DNA from 2 places in the Micromonospora sp. NPDC049366 genome. Region 2 is predicted to be linked to the other one. Evidence: riboswitches for the same ligand, from Rfam matches in the RefSeq annotation. Region 2 holds a riboswitch; the other holds the start of a gene.
The links. A riboswitch is a leader RNA that binds a small molecule or an ion and turns the genes downstream of it on or off. The one in region 2 is predicted to bind cyclic di-AMP.
Positions count from the first base shown of each region.

Region 1: linked by a shared signal. The riboswitch ahead of ACIBTV_RS07490 (coiled-coil domain-containing protein) and the one ahead of ACIBTV_RS17685 (NlpC/P60 family protein) in region 2 are both predicted to bind cyclic di-AMP.

Region 1 covers NZ_JBITMV010000003.1:319,233-326,473, forward strand. Annotated here, with positions in the region: gene ACIBTV_RS07480 (helix-turn-helix transcriptional regulator) at 100-432, opposite strand; gene ACIBTV_RS07485 (carbonic anhydrase) at 639-1,319, shown strand; gene ACIBTV_RS07490 (coiled-coil domain-containing protein) at 1,398-2,417, opposite strand; cyclic di-AMP (ydaO/yuaA leader) riboswitch at 2,422-2,552, opposite strand; gene ACIBTV_RS07495 (YibE/F family protein) at 2,719-4,098, opposite strand; gene ACIBTV_RS07500 (heavy metal translocating P-type ATPase) at 4,421-6,568, shown strand; gene ACIBTV_RS07505 (metal-sensitive transcriptional regulator) at 6,552-6,848, opposite strand; gene ACIBTV_RS07510 (heavy-metal-associated domain-containing protein) at 6,998-7,207, shown strand; gene ACIBTV_RS07515 (hypothetical protein) at 7,228-7,241, shown strand, end outside.
Region 2 covers NZ_JBITMV010000011.1:177,401-184,641, forward strand. Annotated here, with positions in the region: gene ACIBTV_RS17675 (NlpC/P60 family protein) at 129-1,142, shown strand; gene ACIBTV_RS17680 (N-acetylmuramoyl-L-alanine amidase) at 1,212-3,230, opposite strand; cyclic di-AMP (ydaO/yuaA leader) riboswitch at 3,473-3,612, shown strand; gene ACIBTV_RS17685 (NlpC/P60 family protein) at 3,625-4,665, shown strand; gene dcd (dCTP deaminase) at 4,726-5,304, opposite strand; gene ACIBTV_RS17695 (pyridoxamine 5'-phosphate oxidase family protein) at 5,384-5,962, shown strand; gene ACIBTV_RS17700 (zinc metalloprotease) at 6,040-7,017, opposite strand.

The sequences.
Region 1 (7,241 bases), on a different contig from region 2:
GGAAGACTACCGCCGCCGGGCCGGTCGTGCGGTGACGGGAGGCCGCCGGGCGGGGTGACGCAACGGTGGGTGTGGATGGCGGGCCGGGGGAGCGCCGGCTCAACTCGCGTCGGGGGCGGGTTCTTCGGTGAACAGGGCCAGCAGGGCGCCCACCTCCCGGTCCGCCTCGGCGGGGTGGCGGAACCGGCCGGTCGGATTGAGCGTGTACTCGTTGCGCCGGCCCACCCGGGTGCGTACGAGGTAACCACCGGCTTCCAGGTCGGCGACGATCGCCTGGGCGGCGCGCTCGGTGACCCCCACCTCGTCGGCGACGTCGCGTAGTCGGGCTGTCGGGTTCCGGGCGATGGCGAGCAGCACGTGCCCGTGGTTGGTGAGGAACGTCCAGTTCCGGGTGCCCCCGTATCCGCTCGCGCTCGTCGCCATGGCCGCCATGGTATGACCCGGGCCCGGTTTCCGCCGTTCGCGAGGTCGCCGGGGTGCTGCGAGGACCGGTCGACCGCCGCCGCGCGACGAACACCTGATATGCAAATCACGTATCCCTTGACGTATCTTGCGCCCGGTGTGACCGTTGAGCACAGCCCGCGTCCGCCCGCGGCCGAGGGTGACCAGGCCCGTCGCGTGGGAGTCGAGGTATCGGAATGAGCGCAGCCGGAGCACCCGGGGCACAGCGCACGCCCGGCACGCCGGAGGCGTCGGTGCTCGATCCGGAGCAGGCGTTGGCCGAGCTGCGGGCGGGCAACCAGCGGTTCGTCACCGGTGTCCCGCACCATCCGAATCAGGACGCCGGCCGCCGGGCCGCCGTCGCTTCCGAGCAGCACCCGTTCGCGGTGATCGTCGGGTGCGCCGACTCCCGGCTCGCCGCCGAGATCATCTTCGACCGGGGGCTCGGGGACCTCTTCGTGGTCCGCACCGCCGGCCACACGACGGGGCCCGAGGTGCTGGGCAGCGTCGAATACGCGGTCACCGTGCTGGGCGCGCCGCTGGTGGTGGTGCTCGGGCACGACTCCTGCGGAGCGGTGCAGGCCGCCCGGGACTCGGTCGCCACCGACTCGACGCCGCCGGGGCACCTGGCAGCCGTGGTCGACGCCGTCGTGCCCAGCCTGCGCCGGGCCGCGGCCGCCGGGGTGGACGACATCAACGGCATCGTCGACATCCACATCGCGCAGACCGTCGAGGCCCTGCTCGGCAACTCGCCGGTGCTCGCCGCCGAGGTGGCCGCCGGGCGGTGCGCGGTGGTCGGCATGTCCTACCGGCTGGCGGCCGGCGAGGTACGCGAGGTCGCCTCCGTGCCGGCCGGCACGGCACGCGCCGCCGCCTGACCCGGCCCTCCTGGACGTACGACGAAGGGGCCGCCCCGCGACGCGCGGAGCGGCCCCTTCGCATGCCACCTGTCGTCGCTACAGCAGCGACATGTGTACGTGGTCGGTGTGGTTCGACGGTCCGCTGTACGACTTCCAGCCGGTCGCCGGGAACCAGATCTGCCTGTTCCAGATCACGTAGTAGATGCCGAGTCGGTCGGCGTTGCGAATCAGGAACGCGGCGAGGTTGTTGCCGTACATGCGGGTGTCGTCGTTGTGCCACGGCGCGAAGCCGCTCTTCTGCAACGACCAGTCACAGGCCCGGCCCTTCGGGTGCTCCCACGGCCCACCGGAGCGGTAGCAGCCGACGAACCGGTTGAAGCCGGCTCGCTTGACCTCCTTGTACGCGTGGAGCGTGCGCGGGGTGATGCACCCCGAGGTCGTCGGGTCGTTCTCGCTGCAGGACTCGGGCTTCCAGTCACCGTCCGCGTCCCGGCCGGGGGCGACCCGGGCGACGGGTGAGGTGGCCGAGACCAGGCCACCGGTGAAGCCCTTCCCGCCGACCAGGGCCAGCGCCTTGTCCGCGTCGCGCTTCTGCTTGGCCATGATGGCGGTCTGCTTCTGCTGCTCGCCGACCTCCGCGTCGATGGCGAGCTTGGCCAGCTCAGCGCGCCTCTTCACCGCGTTGACCTCGGCCAACTTCTGGGAGTTGACCAGGTTGAGCTCGTCCAGCCCGGTGGCCCGCTGCACGAAGGAGTCGGGGCTGTTGCTCTCCAGGAGCATGGCCATCGCGCCGATGCGCCCGGTCCGGTAGGACTGAGCGGCGATCTCGCTGACCTGCGGGGCCAGCGCGTCCAGCTCGTCCTGGGCGCGCTTCACCTCGAGGGCCAGCTCCGCCTGGCGCGTCTTGGACTTCTCCAGCTTCGCCTTGGCCGCCGTGTAGTTCCGGTTGGTCTGCTCGATCACGTCGGTGAGGAGCTTGGGCTCGGCGTCCTCCTCGTGCCCCGAGGGGGTGGAGGGGTTCGGCGCGGCCGATGCCGGGAGGGGCCCGGCGAGCACGGCCAACGCGGCCAACACGGCCGCCACAGGCGTCAACCAGCGGCGTAGGGGTGCCGTCACAGTGTTCCCTTCCGTCGACCGCCGACCGGGTTAGCTGACGGGTTCGGGGCGGAAGTGGCCCCTACCGCTCGCGCGGATTCACCCCGGGTACCTGGGTTCCCGGTTCGCCGGGTGGCGATTGGGCGGTGGCACCGCACGCGCCGCTGCGCGCCTTCATCGGTGACCGGCAGCGAGGTTACCCGAGAGTCCTCCGGGGGATCTACGTCCGGATGCCGACTAAAAGCGTCATTTCGGCATTGCGCTGTGTGATCAGTGACCGGGTCGTCAGCTCGCCCCACCCGCGCCGTCACGCTGCGGAGTGTCACCATGCGCTGTCCGTTCTCCTGTCCGGTTCGGGCCGCCCCGGGCGGGCGGCGAGGGGTGGGTCCGGGTCGAGCGTCCGGCCGTGCCGGCCGGCGCTCAGTGCCTCCAGCGCCTCGGCCCGGTCCGGTGCCGGCCGGGCGGCCGGAGGTGGTGGCGTCGGTGCGGGCGGGCCCGCGTCACGGTCCGCCGCGCCGTGACGACCGGCCGTGGTCACCAGGGCCGCCAGTGCGGTGGTCAGCGGGACGGCGGCGATCAGGCCGAGCGTGGCGACCGCGCTGCGTACGATCTCCTGGGCCAGGAACTCGCTGGTGAGGATCTGGGCCGCCCCGCGTGAGTCGGCGGTCAGCAGGAGCAGCAGCGGCAGCGAGGCGCCGGCGTACGCCAGCACGATCGTGTTCACCGTCGACGCGATGTGCGCGCGGCCGACCCGGGTCGCCGCGCGGTACAGCTGGAGCCGGGACAGCCCCGGGTTGGCGTGCGCCAACTCGGTGACCGTGGCCGCCTGGGTGACGGTGACGTCGTCGAGCACGCCCAGTGAGCCGATGATGATGCCGGCGAGCAGGAGGCCGTGCAGGTCGACGTCGGCCTGGAACATTGACAGGGTGGTGGCGTCCTCGCTGCCGAAGCCGGTCAGGTGGGTGGCCGCGGTGGCGATGGTGCCGAGCACTCCGGTCAGCACCAAGCTGCCCAGCGTGCCGAGCACCGCCACCGAGGTCTGGGCCGTGACCCCGTGCGTCAGGTACAGCACCACGAACATGATCAGCGCGGCGCCGACCACCGCGACCAGCAGGGGCGGGCTGCCGGCGCTGATGCCGGGGAGCACGAAGCCGAGCAGGATGGCGAAGCTCGCGGCCAGGCCGGCGAGCGCGGCCACGCCCCGCCACCGCCCGAAGGCGACGATCGCGGCGGCGAAGACGACGGCCAGCCACAGCAGCGGCTTGCCGCGCTGGTGCTCGGCGATGTTCCAGCTGCTCGCCGACGGGTCGGCCGGGTCGGTCAGCTCGACCAGGATGATCTCGTCGCCGACCGCCACGGTCGGCGCGCCCGGGCCGTCCGGGATCGGGGCCTCCACCTGTCGACCCGCCGCCGGGCCGTCCTCCACCTTCACCCCGACCGTGCCGCACACGCCGGGTGAGCCCGTCCCCGGTGTGCCCTCCGGGGTGGGCGGGGCGGGCGGACACGGCTCCGAGACGACCCGGGTGACCGTGCCGTGGTACCTCGGCACGTCGGAGCCGTCCGCCGGCTCCGGCGCGTTCCACGGCCAGAGCAGCAGTGCGGCGACCACCGTGGCGAGGACGAGCGGGACCACCGTCGCGACGAGGATCCGTCGCACCCGCGGCGGGGTGGACGGTGCGGGACGGCTGTGGTCGGCACCCAATGCGAGTCTCCCAACGAATCCGGGGCGGGGTACGTACCGGCGGGGCGATCGGTTCAGCGGCGCCGGACGATCGTCCGGGCCGGCGCGGGGCGGTGACCTGTGATGGCGGAGTGATCGCGGACCGTGACCGGGTTGCCCGGCCGGCCGCCGGGGGCGGACGGCAACCGGCGGTAGGGCCGGGCCGGGCGGTGCCGAGTCGGGAGAGCCATCGTTCGGAATGCTAACCAGGCTCGCGCGCCGATGCCTGTCCTGCGCTCGGTGTCGGAGGGTCGCGTCGGCGGGACGGCACCCCCCGGGCACCGCCGGCGGGCATGGTGGAGTCATGTCCATGCACCCGCACGACCCCGACCCACCGCTCGGCCACCCCGACCACTCGGGCCGCTCCGGCCACGAGGGGCGCGGTGGCGGTCGCGGGCACGGCGGGGAGGACGGCGGCGAACCCGGGCACGGCGGCGGGCATCGCGGGCACGACCGGCACGCCGGGCACGACCCGGAGATGTTCCGGCGGCGGTTCTGGCTCTGCCTGGTGCTCACCGTGCCGGTCGTGGTCACCAGCCACATGGTGATGGCCTGGTTCGGCTACGAGCTGGCGTTCCCCGGCCGGTCCTGGGTCGGTCCGGTGCTCGGGTCGGTGGTGTTCTGGTGGGGTGGCTGGCCGTTCCTGGCCGGCGCGCTCCGCGAGCTGCGCGACCGCACGCCCGGCATGATGCTGCTGGTCACGATGGCGATCACCGTCGCGTACGTGGCATCGCTGGCCACCGGCATCGGCGCCTTCGACCTGGACTTCTGGTGGGAGTTGGCCGCGCTGGTCACCATCATGCTCCTCGGTCACTGGCAGGAGATGCGGGCGATCGGGCAGGCCCGGGGGGCGTTGGCGGCGCTCGCCGCGCTCCTGCCCGACCGGGCCGAGCGGGTCGGCGGGGATGGTCGGCCGGAGCCGGTCCCGGTTGCCGAACTGCGGATCGGGGACGTGGTGCTGGTCCGCCCGGGCGGCCGGGTGCCCGCCGACGGCCGGGTGACCGACGGCGCGGCCGAGCTCGACGAATCGATGATCACCGGGGAGTCCCGTCCGGTGCCCCGGTCGGCCGGGGACCGGGTCGTCGCCGGCACCGTGGCCACCGACTCCGCGCTCCGGGTCCGGGTCGAGGCGGTGGGTTCGGGCACGACGCTCGCCGGCATCCAGCGGATGGTCGCCGAGGCGCAACGGTCCAGCGGGCGCGCCCAGCTGCTCGCCGACCGGTTCGCGGCCGCGCTCTTCTACGTGGCCACGGGCACCGCCGTGGCCACGGTGCTGGTCTGGACGCTGCTCGGCCGGGTCGACGAGGCGGTGGTCCGTGCCGTGACGGTCCTGGTCATCGCCTGCCCGCACGCACTCGGGCTGGCCATCCCCCTGGTGATCGCGCTGAGCACGGCGCTCGCCGGGCGCTCCGGGATCCTGGTGAAGGACCGGCTGGCGCTTGAGCGGATGCGGACCGTCGACGCCGTCCTGTTCGACAAGACCGGGACGTTGACCCGGGGCGGGCACGTGGTCACCGAGCTGGCCCCGGCGTCCGGCGTCGACCGGGACGAGCTGCTGCGGCTGACCGCCGGTGTGGAGTCCGACAGCGAACACCCGCTGGCCCGGGCCGTCGTGGCGGCGGCGGGGCCGGGCGGCGCCGCGCGGGCGAGCGGTTTCCGGTCGCTGCCGGGCCGCGGCGTGCAGGCGACCGTCGACGGTACGGAGTACGCGGTGGGTGGTCCCGCTCTGCTGCGCGAGTTGGCGGCGCGTCCTCCCGACGAGCTGACCCCGGCGGTCGACCGGTGGAGCGCCCGGGGCGCCGGAGTGCTGTACCTGGTCCGGCTACCGGCGACCGTGCTGGGCGCGCTCGCGTTGAGCGACGAGGTGCGCCCGGAGGCGCGCCAGGCGATCGCCGAGCTGCGTGACCAGGGCGTGCGTACGATCGCGATGATCACCGGCGACTCCCGGGCCGTGGCCGACGCGGTCGCCGCCGACCTCGGCTTCCGCCCCGGCGACGAGGTCTTCGCCGAGGTGCTGCCGGAGGAGAAGGACGGGCGGGTCACCGCGCTGCGTCGGCGCGGGCTGACGGTGGCGATGGTCGGCGACGGTGTGAACGACGCCCCGGCGCTGGCCCGGGCCGACGTGGGCATCGCCATCGGCGCCGGCACGGACGTGGCGATCGAGTCGGCCGGGGTGGTGCTCGCCTCGTCGGACCCGCGGGGGGTCGCCGCGGTGGTGCGGCTCTCCCGGGCGTCGTACCGGAAGATGCTTCAGAACCTCGGCTGGGCCGCGGGTTACAACGTGGTCGCGCTGCCGCTGGCGGCCGGGGTGCTCGCCCCGGTGGGTGTGACCCTGAGCCCTCCGGTCGCGGCGGTGCTGATGTCCGCGTCGACCATCGTGGTCGCGCTGAACGCGCAGCTGCTGCGGCGGGTGCGCCTGGAGCCGGCCGCTGAGGTCAGCCGCGCTTCATGAGGCGGCCGACGGCGGCCATCATCTCGGTGGCCATCTCGTCGGCGCGGCCCTCGGCGGCGCCCTCGTGCATACAGTGCCGGGCGTGTCCGTCGAGCAGGCCGAGCGCGACCTTGTCCAGGGCGGCCTGGATCGCGGAGATCTGGGTGAGCACGTCGATGCAGTAGCGGTCCTCGTCGACCATCTTCTCGACGCCGCGGACCTGTCCCTCCACGCGGCGGAGCCGCGCGAGCAGCTGATCCTTGCTGGCGGTGTATCCGCGGATGGGCGTGGGTGCGGTCATGCGGACAAGGATAGCCTACCCCCCGGGGGTATGGTACGGTCCTATCGTGCCGGATACCCCCACCCGGTACAGGTAAGCCTCGGGGGCGGGAGTCCGTCCTCGTATTACCCCTGGGGGGTATTGTTCGAGGCGGCGGAAGGAGCGGTCGGATGGTCACCACGACATACCAGGTGCAGGGCATGACCTGCGGACACTGCGTGAGCGCGGTCAGCGCCGAGGTCGGCGCGATCCCGGGCGTCCGGGACGTGCGGGTCGAGCTGTCGAGCGGGCAGGTCACCGTCGACAGCGAGACCCCGCTGGACGTCGCGTCCGTGCGGGCGGCCGTCGACGAGGCCGGCTACGAACTCGTCGACGCCTGATCGGGATCGGAGCCGCCAGGATGAACACCGCGAT
Region 2 (7,241 bases):
TGACGACGCGCGCGCTCGCCTTGATTCCGTTCCGGCGCTTCCCTATCGTGGGGCACCGACCGCTGTGGGTCGTCTGCCTCGCCGCTTCCCCTCTGCGAGGCGCCCGGCGGTCGGTTGCAAAGGAGTCGGTGCCGGTGGCAACCATGCCCCCCCATCGTCACGCACCGGGACGATCCGCTCGTCCGGGTGGCCTGCGCCGGGCCGCCCACCGCCTGCTCACTCTGGTCGCCGCCGTCGCGGTCGGCGCCGGGATGCTGTCTGCCCCGGCGTACGCGGAGCCCACGGTCGACGAGATCGACGCGCAGATCGACAAGCAGTGGGAGAAGCTCGAACCCACGATTGAGCAGTACAACAAGGTGCGGGCGCAGCTCAAGGTCAACCGCCAGAAGTCGGTGGCCCTCCAGAAGAAGATCGAGCCGCTGGCGCTGCAGAGCGAGCTGGCGGTGGCGCGGGTCGGCGATCTCGCCTCCCGCTACTACATCGAAGGCCCCTCGCAGGACATCGGCGCGCTGCTGGTCAGCGCCAAGCCGGACACGCTCACCGAGCAGCTGACCATCCTCGACCGCCTCGCGAAGCAGGAGCGCAAGGAGGTCGAGGGTGTGCTCAAGGTTCGCGAGAAGTACGACGTCGAGAAGCAGAAGCTCGACACGCTGATCGCCACCCAGGAGAAGCAGCAGGCCGATCTGGCGACGAAGAAGAAGCAGATCGACGCCGAGATCAAGCGGCTGACCAAGATGCTGCCGGTGACCTCGATCCGGCCGGCGGGCTGCCCGAAGATCGACGGTGTGGTCAGCGGTGCCGCGCGCACGGCGATCAACACGGCCTGCGCCCAGGTCGGTGACCCGTACGTGTGGGGCGCCACCGGCCCGAACTCGTTCGACTGCTCCGGCCTGACCCAGTACGCCTACAAGGCGGCGGGCATCTCGCTCACCCACTTCACGGGCGCACAGTGGAACGAAGGCCGGAAGGTCTCCCGCTCCGAGGCGAGACCGGGTGACCTCGTCTTCTTCGGCAGTGATCTGCATCACGTCGGCCTCTATCTCGGCAATGGCCTGATGGTGCACGCACCACGGACCGGGAAGCCCGTCCAGGTGTCGAGCATCAGCACACAGCCGCTCGCCGGTTTCGTCCGGGTCACCTGACCCGTTCACGATCCACGAGAAGGCCCCCGGTCCACGCGACCGGGGGCCTTCCTCGTCGAGCGCGGGCGGCTACCTCGGCGCGCCGATCGGCGACGGCAGGATCCGCACGTCGTCCAGGTTGACGTACATGATGCGGTGGCCGAACTGGATCTGCGCGTAACGCAGCTCACCTCGGATGACGGTCCAGTCGCCCGCTGACGAGCCGTCGAACGTGACCGCGCGGTAGTACTCGCTCGGCACGATCCCGCCGAGCGCGTACCGCTGTCCGGCCGCCAGGGTGTACTGCAGCGGCGAGATCGCCTGGTAGGGGACGCCGGCCGGGTAGGCGGCCTGCTCCGGGTAGGCCCGCCCGTAGACCGGGATGGTGGCCTTCCCCGGTTTCGGGGTCACCACGAGGCCGGTGGCCCACTTGGCGCTGCGCGCCGAGGCTGGGTTGTGGAACCACGCCTTCTGGCCGAGATACCAGATCGCCGTCCAATCGCCGCGCACCTCGGCCACCGCGTACGTCTGGCCAACCGAGGCGCGGGCGCCGTGGTCGGAGATGTACATGGTGTTCGGCGTGCCGTCGGGCCGCGTGCCGAGGTCGTTGACGAGTGGGGCGTCGTGGCTGGGCGCGCTGTGCAGGATCACCGCGGAGGAGCCGCGCAGCGGGCACGGCTGCGCGGGCGGCGGCGGGGTCGGCACGCCGGGCGGCTGCTGGTTGCAGCCGACGAAGGCGGGCCGGTTGGCGGCGACGTCCGGGTCGATGGTCACCAGACCGGTCCGTGCCGTGCCGGTGCCGCGGAACGGTGCCCGGAGCAGGTCGAAGTAGTGCGACCAGTCCCAGTACGGGCCCGGGTCCCAGTGCATGCCGGCGACGGTGGACGCGACGGTTCCGGGAACGTTGTCGTGCCCGATGATGTGCTGCCGGTCCAACGGGATGCCGAGCCGCAGCGCCAGGTAGCGCACCAGCTTCGCCGACGTGCGGTACATCGCCTCGGTGTACCAGGTGCCGTGCCCGGCGAAGCCTTCGTGTTCGATGCCGACGGACTTGGCGTTGACGTACCAGTTGCCGGCCTGCCAGCCGACGTCCTTCGTCTTCACGTGCTGCGCGACGTGCCCGTCGACGGAGCGCAGCGTGTAGTGCCAGCCGAGGTAGTCGGCCCGCTTCACCAGGTCGACGCTCGGGCCGTAGTAGCCCTCGGTGTCGTGGATGACGATGTACTCGATCTTCTGCTGCGCGGGCCGGTTGCCCAGGTCGTGGTTGCCGTAGTCGCCGGCGCCGGGGCCGTACTGCTCGTAGGGCGCCGGGATCCACTCGCAGCCCAGGCCGACCGGGCACTCCAGCCCGTCGGGCCGGTCGCCGGGGCGCAGACCCAGCCGGTGCAGGGCACCGGTGTCCGGGTCGACGGCCCGCGGGGCGAGCGTGACCTGGTGCCCGTCGTCGGTGCGCCGGCTCGCGCCGGACCGGATCTGCGCGTACACCTCGTCGGCGAAGGCGGCCGCGGTGTCCTCCCGGTCCGCGCCGGAGTAGCGGGCGACCGCGGCGTACCAGGCCGCCGGGTCGGTGCCGGCGCCGACCGGGCCACCCAATTCCCTCTGGTACGCGGCGAGCAGCGCGGCGCCACCGCGGATGTTGGCCGCCGGGTCGGTGCGCAGGCGCTCGGGCGTGGCGCCGGTGAGCGTGGCGGCGGCCCGCAGGGTCGACAGCGCGGCGGCCGCCGGGGCGTCGTGGGTCGGGCCGCCGGCCTGGGGCGCCTGGACGGTCAGCGGTCGTGCGTCGTCACCGCGCGGGTCCTCGTCCGGGTCGACGTGGGCGGCGGTGGGTGGGGACGCGACGGAGGCGGCGTCGGTGAGGTGCAACGGACCGTAGCCGCCGCCCGTACTCGGTGTGCCGGCGTGGGTGTCCCAGCGGGACTCCAGGTAGGAGACACCGAGCAGGATCTCCTCCGGTACGCCGTACTCGGTCGCCGCGGTGGCGTACTGCCGCTGGCGGTCGTCGGTCGGTGCGGCGGCGGCCGGGCCACCGCCGATCGGCGCGGTCGTCGCGGCGACCAGCGCGGCGGCGAGCAGGGTGTTTCTGCTTCTGGTCAGGACTGAAGCGGGCATCTGACCCCCCGGGTCGGACGGGTGACGTGGGCCCACCTTCACTCCGCCACCACCGGTACGTCAATAGCCTTCCGTCTATCGGCATTCTTGGTAGAAAACCTTCACGTTGCCGGGTCGGGGTCCCGTCGCCTCGACGATCGGCACGGAGTGTCACGGCCCCATGGGTTGCGGATCGGTAACAACCGTCTCTACTCTGGTCATTCGTCGGCCCGGTAGCAGGTCCGTCCATCCCGGGCGGTAACGGTCCGACACCGCCGAGTCGCTCGCCGAGCGAGCCGGGGACCCAGGTTCGTCTGGGGTGAATCCGCAGTCACTGCGGTAGGGCGTCCACCTTCCCGCCCGAACCCGTCAGCTAACCCGGTAGGCGGGCAGGGAAGAAGGAGTCCGGAGCCCGGTGGCCCACCATGCCCCGCGGCGTCCGTCCGCCTGGCCGGCGACAGCCGGTCACCCGACGGCTGCGCCGCGCCCACGCTGGTCCCGTTTCACCACCGCCCTCGCCGCCCTGATCGGCGTCACCGTCGTCCTGACCGGTGGCGCGACCGCGGCCCACGCCGACCCGTCGGTGGCCGAGATCGAGCGCCAGATCGACGAGGACTGGAACAAGCTCGAACCCATCATCGAGAAGCACAACGCCACCCGCATCGAGTTGGCGGCCAAGCGCAAGCAGGCCGACGCGCTGGCCGGCCGGATCAAGCCCCTCCAGACCCAGGTCGACGAGGCCATGAACAAGGTGAGCGCTCTCGCCGTCCGCGCCTACAAGGGCGAGAACGTCTCCACCATCAACGCCGTGCTCGGCAGCCACAGCCCGGGTGAGGTGGTCGGCCAGTTGGAGCTGCTCGACCGCTTCGCGTACAACCAGCAGCAGGATGTCCGCCAGGTCGCCGACCTGCGCGACGAGTTGGCCCGGCAGAAGGCGCCGCTGGACGAGATGGTCGCGCAGCTCACCCGCACCGAAGCCCAGCTCGCCGCGAAGAAGAAGCAGATCAACGCCGAGATCGACCGGCTGCAGAAGCTGCGGATCAAGGTGTACGGCAACGGTGGCGGCGGCTCGCTGCGGCCGGCGCCCTGCCCGGCCACCTACCCGGGCGGCGGGGCGGGAATCGCGGTCAAGTTCGCCTGCGCCCAGATCGGCAAGCCCTACGTCTGGGGAGCCGAGGGCCCCGACTCGTACGACTGCTCGGGTCTGATGCTCGCCGCGTGGGCGAAGGCCGGGGTCTCGCTGCCGCACAACGCCGCGCAGCAGAGCCGGGTGACCAAGAACGTCAGCCGGGCCGACCTGCGCCCCGGTGACCTGGTGTTCTACTACAGCGACATCCACCACGTCGGCATGTACGTCGGCGGCGGCTGGGTGGTCCACGCCTCGCAGGCCGGCGTACCGATCAAGATGAAGAAGGTCGACGACGGCCCGATCCACAGCTACGGCCGACCCGGCTGACCCGTACCGCGAGAAAGGCCCGCTCCGTTCGTCGGAGCGGGCCCTTCGTCGTCAGGTGCGTCAGCGGGTCGGCCAGGTACGCCAGCTCTGCCAGGAGCGGCTCGGCGTCGGACCGCGCTGCCCCTGGTAGCGCGAGCCGTAGACGGCCGAGCCGTACGGGTGCTCGGCGGGTGAGGAGAGCCGGAAGATGCAGAGCTGGCCGATCTTCATGCCCGGCCAGAGCGTGATCGGCAGGTTCGCCACGTTCGACAGCTCCAGCGTCACGTGCCCGGAGAAGCCCGGGTCGATGAAGCCGGCGGTCGAGTGGGTGAGCAGGCCGAGCCGGCCGAGGCTGGACTTGCCCTCCAGCCGACCGGCGAGCTGGTCACCCAGCGAGATCACCTCGAGCGTGGAGGCGAGCACGAACTCCCCGGGGTGCAGCACGAATGGCTCCCCGTCGGGCACCTCCACCACCGAGGTCAGGTCGTCCTGCTGGATGGCTGGATCGATGTGCGTGTAGAGGTGGTTGTTGAAGACCCGGAAGAGCCGGTCCAGGCGTACGTCGATGCTCGACGGCTGCACCAGGGTGGGTTCGAACGGGTCCAGTCCGAGCGTGCCGGCCTTGATCTCGGTGACCAGGTCGCGGTCGGAGAGCAGCATCGGACCACCATAGCGAGGCGCCGCGTTGACCTGCGCGTCGCGGTCGCCTTCTCGTACATTTGTTCGATAGAATGCCGGCATGGCTTCCTGGTCCGAATTCGCCGCTGACGAGCCCCGACTCGCCGACGGGATCCGCGTTCTCCTGCAGCAGTACGGTCCGGGCTTCGGCTACCTGGCCACGGTCCGTGCCGACGGTGGGCCCCGGGTGCACCCGGTGTCGCCGGTGATCACCGACGAGGGGCTCTTCTGCTTCATCATCGACTCGCCGAAGCGGCGTGACCTGGAGCGCGACGGCCGCTACGCGCTGCACTCCTTCCCGCCGGAGGAGAGCGACGACGAGGCCTACGTCGCCGGGCACGCCTGGCCGGTGACCGATCAGGCCCGCGTGGCCCGGCTGGCGGCCAGCGCCAACGCCGCCCCGCAGGTCGACTGGCGGCTCTTCGAGTTCAGCGTCGACGTGGCGATGCTCGCGCGACGCGACTCGGGCAGCGCCGGCGGGCCCGGCGAGGGCCACGGCCGCCCCGCCGTCCAGGTCTGGCTCGACCCGCACGCCACCGACCCGCACGCCACCGACCAGCCGGCGCCGACGCCGGTCCGGCCGCAGCCCCGCCCGGCCCGCCCCGACCGGGTGCGTGACGTCCATCCGTCCGCCGCCTGAACGCGCGTCCTGGGGAGCAAGACGCCGGTGCCGGCCCCGTCGCGGCGGGGCCGGCACCGGCGGTACGGGGTGGGACGCTACGCCGCGCGGTAGGCGTTCCACGCGGTCAGCATGCGGCTCGCCTGTCCGGGGGTGAACTGGTACATGCACGAGTCGTACGTGTAGTCCATGAAGTTGGTGATCGGGTCGAGGCCGGTCGCGGTGCAGGTGTCCCGACCGGTCGGGCAATGGTAGGCGGGCGACGCCTCGGCCGGGGTGTCGCTGACGCTGTCGCCCTGGCCGCCGCAGCCGCCCTGGAAGGTGTGGTAGAGGTTCAGCCAGTGGCCCACCTCGTGGGTGCCCGTGTCGCCCTGGTTGTAGTTGGTCGAGGTGCCGCCCGGCAGCGATTCGCCCAGCACGACGACGCCGTCGGAGTTGCTCAGCTTCCGCTGCGGGAAGGTCGCCCAGCCGAGCAGGTCGTCGCTCAGTTCGCCCAGGTAGATGTTGAGCGTGTTCTTGCCGCCCTCGCGGAGGCTCGCCTTCATCTGCCGCTCGGCGGAGGAGCCGTACACGATCGGGTACCAGGCCGGGTTGGTCACTCGGTTGATCTTCGTGAGCTGGAATCCGAAGGCGGTGGGGGCGCCACCGGTCCCCCCGGCATAGGCCTGGTTGAGCACGGCGATCTGTGAGTTGATCATCGAGTCGGGGATGTTGCCCCCGGCGCGGGTGCTGTTCTCCTGGATCACGTGGACGATCACCGGGATGGTGATGGCGGCCAGCGGGGCCGCGCCGGCCCGGGCGATGCTGCGCTCACGCAGTGCGGCGGCCAGATCGGCCTCTCGGTCCCGGACCTGGGCGGCGGTGAGCTCGTTGGGTTCGTGCTTGGCGGCGCCGCCCGGCTTGACGCGGGCGTCCGCGTGGACGTCGGCAGGTTCCACACAGGTGCCGCCCGGGGCGGCGGACCCGGCCGCCGCGGCCGGAACGACGCCCGCCGCGGCGGTGCTGAGCAGCAGCGCGAGGGTCGTCGACGCGACACCGGCGGCGCGCCGGGTCGACAGGTGGGGACGAAGTCCCATGGTCCACCTCTTTCTCCGGCGCGACCGGGGGTGTGTCACGCCAAGGCTGAGAACGTGTGGCAGACGTTACAACCGATCGATGAATTTGAGAATGGCCATATGTTGCGCGGCGGAAACTTCCTCCGTGTCGGGCGTGAGCTGGGGATGGAGCCGGCGCGGCGGGCGGCCGGAGTCATCCCGGGCCCCTCCGGGCCGGCGGTGGCGGGCCGTGCCCCGACGGCGCG